2 regions of the Microbulbifer salipaludis genome follow, and region 1 is predicted to be linked to the other one. Evidence: predicted binding sites of a transcription regulator. Region 1 holds the regulator's gene; the other holds the start of a gene.
What was found. Region 1 encodes sigma-54, which starts transcription at its own class of promoters, with help from an activator protein. Its sites were predicted from a motif close to TGGCACANNNNTTGCNNT; they were not measured.

Region 1 (5,844 bases):
CTTGCGGTCGATCAGTTTCCACAGTACCTGGCGGATGCGCGGCGGCGAGCTCTCGAGCAGCTGGGCGATGCTTTGCGGGGAGAGTGAGGACAGCATGCGCTGCACTTCCCGCCCGGTGCCACTGTCCAGCGCCGCATACAGCGCACCGAGCTGGTTCTGAGCGCGGAATGAGATGTCGGCGTTGGAGGGCTTGGGCACGTAAACACCTGCTTGTTGGGGGGTACTGCGAGGGCCGGCATTATAAGGGTAGAAAGGGGGGCGGCAGGCGCCTTTTTATTCGCCCTCACCAAAGCGGTCGTTAATCAGCAGGCAGATGGCCTCGTGCGCAGCATCTTCATCGCGGCCGCAGATTTCCAGTTCCAGCTCCACGCCTTTGCCCGCGGCAAGCAGCATGAGTGCCATCACGCTTTTGCCGTCGACGGCCTTGCCCTGGCAGTGCACTTTCACTTCAGAGGAAAAGCGCGCGCTGGTCTGGGCAAACTTGCTCGCGGCGCGCGCGTGTAGCCCCAGTTTATTGATAATGGTGATGCGGCTTTTTTGCATGGTGGGTATCTATCGTATGCTCCGGCCCGGGCTCATTTTTGCTGTTCGCGGTGTCGAACCTGGATATTCTCGAAAATCCCGGCAAAGGCTTTGGCCAGCTGCTCCACCATGTACACCGAGCGGTGGCGGCCGCCAGTGCAACCGATCGATACCGAGGTATAGCTGCGGTTGCTCTGCTGATAACTGGGTAGCCAGCGTTCCAGGAACTGGGTGATGTCTCGCTGCATATCCCTGGTCTCCTGGTGAGACTGCAGGAATTCGGCCACTTCCGGGTCCATGCCGGTTTTGTTGCGCAGTTCCGGTATCCAGTAGGGGTTGGGCAGACAGCGCAGGTCAAACACCAGGTCCGCATCAACGGGCACACCGTGCTTGAAGCCAAAGGACTGGAACAGGATGGCCATGCCGGGTGAATCTTTGCCCACCACCCGGGATTTCATCTGGTCGCGCAGCTGATGCAGGGTGAGGCTACTGGTATCGATGACCAGGTCGGCCATGGATGCGAGCGGTGCCAGCAACTCCTTTTCACGATTCAGTGCTTCGAGCAGGTGGGTGTGGCTGTCACTCAGGGGGTGTTTGCGGCGGGTTTCACTGAAGCGCTGCACCAGTACCGGCGAGCGCGCATCCAGATAGATGACGTCGCAATCGATACCGCTGTCGCGCAGGTCGTTGATGACTTTGGGGGCCTGGCGCACGTCGTGCCACAGGTTGCGGGCGTCGATACCGAGCGCCAGCTGGGTGTTTTCCTGCGAGGGTTGCTCGGTTACCCGGCGGATCAGTTCGGGCAGCAGGCTGGCCGGGAGGTTGTCGATGCAATTGAAGCCAACATCTTCCAGCAGTTGCAGCGCGGAGCTCTTTCCGGAGCCCGAGCGGCCGCTGATTATGACCAGTCGCATAGAACACGCACTCCTTGCTGAATCCGGCACGGCATGTGGCCGGAATGGCTAACTTGAGCGGCTCCGGCAACGGGCTGTCACCGGTAGTCGCGGCCTATTATGCCGCGGCGGCGCTATTGATGGCCAGTGCGTAAAGTTCATCGCTGGTGGTGGCCGCACGCAGTTTTTCCCGCACACGGCTATCGCTGAACAGGGCTGCAATTTCGGCGAGGGTGTCCAGGTGCTCCTGGTCCGAGTCTTCGGGCACCAGCAGGGCAAACAGCAAATCCACCGGCTGGCGGTCGATGGCATCGAAGTCCACCGCCGGGGATGTGGTACACAGTACGCCGATCGGGCCAGCACAGCCGGGCAGGCGGCAGTGAGGGATAGCAACGCCTTCGCCGATGCCGGTAGAGCCAAGGCGCTCCCGGGCAACCAGCTGGTTGAAGATCGTGTCGGAATCCAGATCGGGATATTGCTCGGAAATCGCCTGGGCGATGTTGAGTAACAGCTTTTTTTTGCTGCTCCCCGCCAGATGGCAAAGGCTCAGGCGGGGAGAGAGTAATGCTTCCAATGTCATAACGTACTGATGATCTAGCGGTGCAGGCCAGCCGGTAACCTGGTTATGTTACGACTAGCGGTGACTGCGTAACTTCTCTTTGTGTTTCAGCAGTTGCCGGTCGAGTTTGTCAGTCAGCGAATCGATCGCTGCGTACATGTCCTCAGACTCCGAATCGGCAAAAATATCCTTGTTGCCGCTCACGTGAACCCGTGCTTCGGCTTTCTGGATCAGTTTGTCGACGGAAAGAATGACCTGTGTATTGGTAATCAGGTCATTGTGGCGGGAGAGCTTGTCCAGTTTGGTCTGGCAGTAATCGCGAATGGCCGGAGTAACGTCTACATGGTGGCCACTGATATTGATCTGCATGGATTTCTCCTCATCGGGTGCAACACAAATCTGGCTGGACCCCCGCACAGGGCGGCAACCCTACTAGGAAGTGCGCCAGAATGGAAGGATACACTCAATGTATAGCCATTGGTTGTACAGAAAGCGCACACACGAAGGCGAAGAGTGCTTCCATATGTGACTGCCCTCGCTAAACCAGTCGTTTTCTCTCGCTGGACGAGGGAATGCCCATGGATTCACGGTACTTGGCCACTGTACGTCGCGCGACCTTGATGCCCTGGGAGTCCAGCTCCTGAGTGATTTTGTTGTCCGACAGCGGCTTGCGCGGCTGTTCGGCATCAATAAGCTTGCGGATCAGGGCGCGGATGGCGGTGGACGAGGCATCCTCCCCGGAGTCGGTGCTCACATGGCTGGAGAAGAAGTATTTCAGCTCGAAGACACCGCGGGGCGTGAGCATGTACTTCTGCGTGGTCACCCGGGAAATGGTCGACTCGTGCATGCCGATGGTCTCGGCAATGTTCGCCAGTACCATGGGTTTCATGCCTTCTGGCCCCAGTTCAAAAAAGCCCTGCTGCTTTTCCACGATGCAGCTGGCCACCTTGAGCAGTGTCTCGTGGCGGCTTTGCAGGCTTTTCAGGAACCAGCGCGCTTCCTGGAGGTTGTCGCGCAGATAGTTGTTGTCACTGGAGTTATCGGCGCGCTTGATCAGTGAGGCATAGGCGTCATTGATGCGCAGCTTGGGCGTGGTCTCGGGGTTGAGCTCGACGACCCAGCGGTTGTGCTTGCGGCTGACGATCACATCGGGCACCACATACTGGGGCTCTTCACCGCCGAAGGCTTCGCCCGGGTAGGGGGTGAGAGTCTGGATCAGTCGCATGACCTCGCCGAGCTGTGACTCGTTGAGCCGCGTGCGGCGGGTCAGTTGGCGGAAGTCCCGCTTGCCCAGCAGGTCGAGGTGCTGGCTCACCACCAGCAGGGCCTCGGTCATCCATGGGGTCTGTTCCGGCAGCTGGCGCAGTTGCAGCAGCAGGCTCTCGCGCAGGTCGCGGGCACCACAGCCGGCGGGCTCCAGCTGTTGGATGGTCTTCAGTACGGTCAGTACTTCGTCGGCTTCCACCTCGAAGGTGGCGGCCACCTCGTTTAGGTCCGCGTCGAGGAAGCCGTTGGGGGCGATGGCGTCGATCAGGGTTTCGCCGATGAGCTTGTCGATATCCGTCAGCGGGGTCAGGTTCAGTTGCCACAGCAGGTGGTCCTGCAGGCTTTCGGAGGCCGCGTTGCGCTGTTCCAGCGCGTATTCATCGCCATCGCCGCCGGTATAGCTGCCGCCGGTGTAGATATCGTCCCAGCGGGTGTCGACTGGCAGGTCGTCCGGGATTTCGCTGTTCCAGTCACCATCGGCCGTAGACTCGCCCTGCGTCTCGCGGGCAGCTTCCTGCGCGCGGGTCTCCGGCTCTTTGGTTTCGGATTGCGCAGGGGTGTTCTGGTCCTGATGGGGCTCGCCGGTGTGTTCTTCGAAGTCGGATTCCAGCAGGGGGTTGCTGTCGAGGGCCGACTGGATTTCTTGTTGCAGATCCAGCGTCGACAATTGCAGCAGACGGATCGCCTGCTGCAACTGCGGTGTCATCGTCAGCTGTGTGCCGAGTTTTAACTGGAGTGACTGCTTCATATGGGGGTTTGCCGGCAGAAAATTCTGGCATTGGCCCGCCGCAGCAGATTTGATGCTTGATGCGGCGGCGTAAAGCTCATTTCCTGCAGACTACCTTGCGGCAAATCGGAACACAAGAGGCAGCTTAAGCAATAAGCATGCCGAAAAATTTTGTGGATCCGGTCACAAGGTTTCTGTGTGTAATGGCGGCCTACAGAATGGGGTATCGTGAAGATGAACCCCTAAAAAACCGCTCAAATGGTGAATTCGTGTCCCAGATAGACATCTTTCACCTGTTTGTTTTCTGCTACGTCTCTGGGGTCGCCGGAGGCGATGATGTGCCCCTCGCTGACGATAAATGCGGTCTCGCAGATATCCAGGGTTTCGCGCACATTGTGGTCGGTAATCAGTACGCCGATACCGCGGTCCCGCAGATGGCGGATAATTTGCTTGATATCGTTGACCGAAATGGGGTCGACACCGGCAAAGGGCTCATCCAGCAGGACAAAGGCGGGGTTGGTCGCCAGGGCCCGCGCAATTTCAACGCGACGGCGCTCGCCGCCGGACAGCGCCATCCCCAGACTGTCGCGGATGTGGGTGATGTGGAATTCCTCCAGCAGGGCCTCAAGTTGCGCCATACGCTGGCTACGGTTGAGGTCCTTGCGGGTTTCGAGAATGGCGAGAATGTTGTCCGCCACGGTCAGGCGGCGGAATACCGATGCTTCCTGAGGCAGGTAGCCAATGCCCTTGCGGGCGCGGCCGTGCATGGAAAGACCGGTGATATCTTCGTCGTCGATCATGACCTGGCCGGCATCCGCCTGGACCAGGCCGGCGATCATGTAGAAACACGTGGTTTTGCCGGCACCATTAGGGCCCAGCAGGCCCACCACCTGTCCGCTGGATACGCTCACGGACACATCCTGAACGACTTTGCGTTTTTTGTACTGCTTGGCGAGATGTAACGCTTTGAGCGTCGGCATGGCGAATTCCGCTATCTAGTGCAGTGGCAATGGCCACATCTGTCTGGTGAGTTCTGCAGGCGCTGGCCCCATGGGGCGGATGGCCTACTGGCCGTCTTCGACCGGTTTGGGGGCGGGCTGCGCTTCGGGCTTCCAGATCATTTCCACGCGCTTCTTCTCCGATTGGCCCTGGGCCTGCATCTGCTCGCTATTGAGGTCGTAATCGATGCGCTCGGCGGAGAGGGTGTTGCCGTCCCGGTCGACGAAGGCTTCACCGGTCAGCTGCAGGGCATCGGTGCTCACCAGAAATTCAATCCGCCGGGCGCGCGCCTTGACCGGGCTGGTGCTTTCTTCCACCTGCTGCTGGAAGTGAGCGGGGGTGCCGATGGCGACCACCTTGCGGATTTCGCCGCTGGCATTGCCGTGTACCTCAACCCGGTCTGCGCGGATCTGCAGGGAGCCCTGGGTAATGACCACATTGCCGCTATAGACCGAGAGGTTTTTGCTGCGGTTGGCCTCCAGGTTGTCGGCGGATACTTTCACCGGCTGCTGGCGATCATTGGGTAGAGCCTGCGCCTGCAGGCTGGCCAGCGCGACCACCGCCGCCAACGTGGTTGCGAGCAGTGTGCGGGCGGCATTAGCGGACTTCATAGCGGCTTTCCACATCGGACAGAATTTCCACCTTGTCTTGTTTTAGATCGGCGCGCAGGCCCTTGCCGGTTGTGAGGTTGGGGCCGTCGGTAATGGTAACAACTTTGTCAGTCTCGGCGAATTCTTCGCGAGGCCTGATTTCGATTTTCGGTGTCCGCAGGGTAATACCTGGCCCCGGCAGCTCCTTGATGGAGACATCCCCCTTCAGTACGACCCTTTGCCCATTGTTGTAGGCGACACCAGAGCGCGATTCCGTGCGCCAGCGGG
Region 2 (5,844 bases), 1.6 Mb from region 1:
GCCGATTTGTCCCAGGAAACCAGTTTCTGCAGGGTCAACATGCCGCGATCCAGCAGGAATCCGATAAACCCGATCACCAGAACTGCCGTCATGATGCGCGCGAGAGAGTCGGAACTGCCATTCTGGAATTCGTCCCAGACAAATTTTCCGAGACCGGGATTTTGCGCGAGCATTTCTGCGGCGATCAGTACCATCCAGGCCACGCCCAGTGACAGGCGCATACCGGTAAAAATCATTGGTACGGATGCGGGCAATACAATTTTCTGAACATGGCGCAGTGCGGGCAGGCGCAGTACCTTACTGACATTCACCAGGTCATTGTCGATGCCGGCTACGCCCACCGCGGTGTTGATCACCATGGGCCAGATACAACACAAGGTGACGGTGATCAGCGAGTTCAGGAATGACTTGGCCACAACAGGGTCCGGCGAGGTATACAGCGCGGACACCACCATGGTGACCAGGGGCAGCCACGCCAGCGGCGATACCGGCTTGAAGATCTGGATAATCGGGTTGATGGCACTGTTCAGCGTTTTACTCAGGCCGATGGCAATACCCAGCGGGACGGCGATGGCAACGGCCAGCAAGAACCCGCTCATCACCGTCACCAGGCTGGTTATGATCTGGTCAAGAAAGGTTTCCTTGCCGGTATAGGCGCGAATCTTCGGCGTATAATTCGGATCCTTGGCGACGCGTTCTGCGTTGCGTTTTTCCTGGCGCTCGTAAAACGCCTGCTCTTTTTTTCGTGAGCGCTGGTGCTCATCGTACAGTGCATTGAATTGCTCCATCACCGCAGCGGGGCCTGGGAACTTGCCCAGGGAAGTATCAATATTCTGCGCAGTGACCGACCACAGCAGCAGGAAGGCGAGGATGCCGGCGAGTGGCAGGGCGACCAGCCGGATGACGCCGCTGACAATAATCCCGCTAAAAACCTGACGCAGCTGCGGCAGTTTGAAGCCAGTTAGTTTTTCGGCATTTACAGTGGTGGTGTTCATTGCTGTTACCTCTGCACACGAGTTGGGTATCTGGTGTGCGCTTTTTTCGTTTCTTTATTCTCAGGGCGAGCGCTGACCGTTCGCGGCGGTCAGCGCTTTGCTCTTGCCGGGTTAAAGCTTTTGTCCGGACTTCAAGCCAATGGCGAATTTTTCGATATATTCATTGGGTTTCTGGCCGTTGTAGACGATGCCGTCGATAAAGTGGGTCTGCGGGTTGCGGTAGCCATCTTCACTGGTGAAGTCTGGGAATTGCCCGGCGGTGGCCAGCTTCTCTTCGATCAGGGATTTGGCGGCGGCCTGGTAGATGTCGGGGCGGTAAACCTTGGCTGCCAGCTCCTTGTACCACTCGTCCGGTTTGTCTTCAGAGATCTGGCCCCAGCGACGCATCTGGGTGAGGTACCAGATGGCATCAGAGTAGTAGGGGTAGGTGGCGTGGTAGCGGAAGAACACATTGAAGTCGGGCACTTCGCGCTTGTCACCTTTTTCGTATTCAAAGGTGCCGGTCATGCTGTTGGCGATCACATCGTAATCCGCACCCACGTAGTTGGACTGTGACAGGATCTTTACGGCTTCCGGGCGATTCGCATTGTTGTTTTCATCCAGCCACATGGCGGCGCGAATCAGGGCGCGGGTAATCCGTACGGTGGTGTTGGGGTATTTTTCGGCAAATTCCTTGGTAATACCGAAGACCTTCTCTGGATTGTCTTTCCAGATCTCATAGTCGGTGACGACGGGCACACCAATGCCTTTGAATACGGCCTGCTGGTTCCAGGGTTCGCCGACACAGTAGCCGTAGATGGTGCCTGCCTCCAGAGTGGCTGGCATTTGTGGCGGCGGGGTTACTGAGAGCAGTGCATCGGCGTCAATCTGGCCAGAGGTGTCGCCTTTGTGTGGCGCGTAGTAACCGGGGTGAATACCACCGGCAGCCAGCCAGTAACGGAGTTCATAGTTATGGGTGGATACCGGGAATACCATGCCCATATTGAAGGGCTTGCCATCCGCCTTGTATTTTTCCACCACGGGTTTGAGCGCATCGGCCTTGATCGGGTGCACCGGGCGACCGTCGTCCATCTTGGGAATGTTCGGCTTCATTTCTTCCCAGATCGCGTTGGAGACGGTGATACCGTTGCCGTTAAGATCCATGGAAAAGGGCGTGATGATGTCCGCCTTGGTGCCGAAACCCATGGTGGCGGCAATCGGCTGGCCTGCCAGCATATGTGCACCGTCGAGACGGCCATCGATGACACCGTCCAGCAGCACTTTCCAGTTCGCCTGTGCCTCGATAGTGACGTACAGGCCTTCCTCCTCGAAAAACCCTTTTTCATAGGCGATGGCAATGGGCGCCATATCGGTGAGTTTGATAAAGCCGAAGGTCAGCTCTTCTTTTTCCGGGTAACCGAGTTCCTCGGCACTGGCGGGCACGACGACCGAGGAAAATCCTACGGCCAGTGCCAGCGAGGCGGCGAGTTTCGTGAAGGGCTTTGTCCATTGCATGGTGATCGTGCTCCTGGTCATTTCTAAGTTCTTTCGTTTTATTCACTCGAAAATCTGGCAAAAAAAAACGCTCACCGGTGCCTGCCCGGAAGGGCAGGATCGGTGAGCGTCTCTACTCAAGGGCATCGCGGTTGGATGCCAGTCTGCTTGTTACTCGGGCGACAAATGGCCCGGTTGGTCAACGGAAATCATGTGGTCTGTTGAGCCGTGGTGATTTCGGCGGGGCGGCTTATCAGTACGCTACCACCGCGCCTTATCGAACTACTCTGGTATTTGTTTAGCAGATTTTGTGCCAAGTCTTTGGGGTTACAGGCGTTGTCGCTTTGTGCCCTATGGCGTTTAACCGGCGACGCGGGCGCTTCTTTTACTGCCGGAGGGCGTAAGCCCTTGTCTTGCTTTGAAATCTTTTTGCCAAGCTGCAAGGGACTGATGTATTGCCGCTAGCAGGAACCCAATGGAGTTTCGGCGCTCACGGATGCCTCTTTGGTCGTCAAACCCTGAATTAATCCGGACCTAAATGGGTGCAAAGGCCGTGCGGTGGAATGAATTTGGTGCACTGCAGGCGCAGAGGGCCTTTGGGATAACACAAGACCTGACGCTCGAGCGGCTGGGCTTGGTATTGATTGGCGCTGGCAATCGCGATGATTGGCAGGCAAAAAAATGCCGGGCCTTGAGGCCCGGCACGAGGACAGGTTTTGCCGCTTCGTATCAGAAGCTGTAGTTCAGGGAGGCGCCGATTAGCCAGGCTTCGAGGTTGGTGGTGCCACCATCGAAGTAGGTGCCAAGTCCAACACCCGGCACCAGAGGCAGGGCCTGGAATTCCTGAATAGGCTCATCGTCACCCCACAGGTATGCGAGGCCACCGTCGATACTCAGCTGATTGTTCACCTTGTAAGTGCCGCCAAAGGTCACCCACTGGCGGTCGGCGTCTGGAATGGACAGGGTACGCCAGGTAACCGGGAGTCCGTCGGGAAGGAAACCTACCGCCTGTGACTCAGCAAGGGCGTCGTTGTTAAAGCCATCGCGTGCAGCGCCATTGTCGTAGGCATAGCCGAAGCGCCAGGTCACTTCATCGCAGGGGTAGTATTCGACACCCAGGCTATAGCGCCAGCCGGTCTTGAAGTTCTCTTCCTTGATCTTCAGCGGGTTGTAGTCCGGCACCGGGTTGCCGTTTACGCGCTGATTGGGGAAAAAGGCTTCGAGGCGTTCGAAGTCGTCCCAGTCGGTCCACATTGCACCGAACGCGACGCCCCACTCATCGTGGAAGCGGTGGTAGATACCCAGCTCGAACATATCGGGCAGGTCCAGGGTAAGGTTGGCGCGCTCGTTGTTGAACGGCAGGCCGGTGGTCGCGGAGCGCAGCAGGTCTGAATCTACATCTGCTTCAATTTCCGGGTCCAGCTCGGACTGGTAAGAAACGCCGATATGGGTACGGCCATCGACGCTGCGCCAGAGTGCTCCGATGCTCCAGCCCACATCCCAGTCGTCACCCTCTGCATCGAGCAGTTTCGCATTGGACGCCGGGCCACCCAGGATTTGCTCCGCGAGCGGATCGAGCACAAAGTTATTGGGTACTTTGCTTTTCAGCGTGGCATCCGCGTACAGGAAATTGACGGAAACGCCCACACTGAACTGGTTGTTCCAGTCGAAAGCCACCGACGGCGCGATGTTGACGGACAGCAGTTCGGTCTGGTCCGCAATATGGGTGACCGGCCAATCGGAATCGAAATCGGTTTCCAGGCCGTAGTCAGTGTTCATCGCCAGACCGAACGACCAGCAGTCGTCCAGCGGCATGGCAAAATAGGCATTGGGTACAAAGGCGCTACTGGCGTAGTCGTCGGCCCTGTCAAATACCGAGGCTTCCAGGTTCGGGCCGGCGGAGGTGAGAGAATAGTAGTCCGTTGTGCCGGCGGCATCGATTTCCGGATTGACGTAGGTAACGCCGACCGAAAACGCCATTTCGTTAAACAGCGCAGAGCCTGCTGGGTTGCGCGCAAGAATAGCTGCGTTGTCGCCGATGGCGTTTTCCGCGGCGAACGCACGACCTAGGCCCGAGGTGCTGGATTCTTGAAGCGCGAAGCCCGCTGCCAGGGCGCCGCTTGAGAAAGTGCCGCCGGTGACGGCGCAGATAGCCGTGGCCAGCGCGGCCTTACGCAAAGATTTGATAGTCATGAGGTCCCACTCAATTGCTGAAAATTATGCCAGCGGGAAAATGACCCTTTACTGGCGAAGAAGCTTTTCCAGAAAGTTTTTGCTTCAAGCAAACAAATTCCCAGTAGCTTGATTCTAGCAGTGCGATTTTTACGCACGTGGAGAATGCGGCGACTTTATAGTGGCCTGTAGCGGAAAAATCTACGGGTTGTCGTAAATTTTTTGGAAGATGTGAGAAATTTTTTCCAATTAATTTTCAGCGCGGACTTCTTTGCCATTAATGGATAATTTTGTCAGGGTGATTTGGTAGCTTTTGCCATTATCTTCTTGCTGCCAAAGTTTTACTAACGCGTAATTCCATTTGGGGGCAAACCAGATATTGGTGACACGTTCTGCGCCAGCCTCGCGCACCCGTTCAACCTTGACGGTTTCGATCATACCCATTGGCGTTTTGATATTTTCTGTGCCGGCGACGCGGAATTCGTACTGGCGAATTTTACGACCGTCGGCCACCTGGTATTTCAGCGGCGTTTTCCCATTGGCGACATCCACCGCCAGTTGTAATTGATAGCTGATCTTGTCCTGCAAATTCGCCGGCGCTTTTTCGATACTGCGTGACTTGTCGTAAACATTGACGACACGGCTTGCGTTGTCTTCGAAACTCAACGCGGTGTGGCGGTCCTTGCCCAGGCCGGATTTCTGGTAGTCGTAATGTTGCGGTATGAGCTGCAGCCCCTGTTGCGCGAAGCGGGAGTACTCTTCAATTTTTGCAAACATCGAGTGGGCCGAAAAATCCAGCCGCCAGCTGGCGGGTGAGCCTGTGAGTTTGCGTTCGGCGGTCACGGCAAAGCCACTGAACTTGGCCTCATAGGTGGCGGAGAAGGGGAGGAGTACCTTGGGCGCGGTTTCGTCGCCTGTTTCAGCCTGGCTGAGGGGGGCAATGGCAAATAGGGTGAGAAGCGACAGTAACAGGGTGTTGCCAATCGCTTTCTTTCGCAGTGCGTTGTGAATCAAGGGTCCACCTCCGGCCTGAAATTCTGATTGTAGATTCAGGCCGAAAGTGTAGTCGGCCTGTCAGTCGAGGCGCTTGCCGCCGCGGGGCAGTAGCTCGCCATCCAGCAGCGCGCGATCGCCGTCCATGTTCAGCCGCCCCTGGGCAAACCAGCGGGCAACCAGCGGATAGATTTTATGTTCCTGCACCTGA

Region 2: a site for sigma-54 is predicted at 2,767-2,784, ahead of JF535_RS14740 (CmpA/NrtA family ABC transporter substrate-binding protein). Genes of this name have one in related genera too.

Annotation. Positions count from the first base shown of each region.
Region 1 covers NZ_JAEKJR010000002.1:505,327-511,170, forward strand. The annotation lists gene mgtE (magnesium transporter) at 1-174, opposite strand, end outside; gene JF535_RS07770 (HPr family phosphocarrier protein) at 274-543, opposite strand; gene rapZ (RNase adapter RapZ) at 576-1,436, opposite strand; gene ptsN (PTS IIA-like nitrogen regulatory protein PtsN) at 1,534-1,995, opposite strand; gene hpf (ribosome hibernation-promoting factor, HPF/YfiA family) at 2,050-2,343, opposite strand; gene JF535_RS07790 (RNA polymerase factor sigma-54) at 2,513-3,988, opposite strand; gene lptB (LPS export ABC transporter ATP-binding protein) at 4,222-4,947, opposite strand; gene lptA (lipopolysaccharide transport periplasmic protein LptA) at 5,032-5,577, opposite strand; gene lptC (LPS export ABC transporter periplasmic protein LptC) at 5,564-5,844, opposite strand, start outside.
Region 2 covers NZ_JAEKJR010000002.1:2,147,370-2,153,213, reverse strand. The annotation lists gene JF535_RS14745 (ABC transporter permease) at 1-995, opposite strand, end outside; gene JF535_RS14740 (CmpA/NrtA family ABC transporter substrate-binding protein) at 1,107-2,489, opposite strand; gene JF535_RS14735 (OmpP1/FadL family transporter) at 3,198-4,661, opposite strand; gene JF535_RS14730 (DUF3108 domain-containing protein) at 4,890-5,654, opposite strand; gene purN (phosphoribosylglycinamide formyltransferase) at 5,715-5,844, opposite strand, start outside.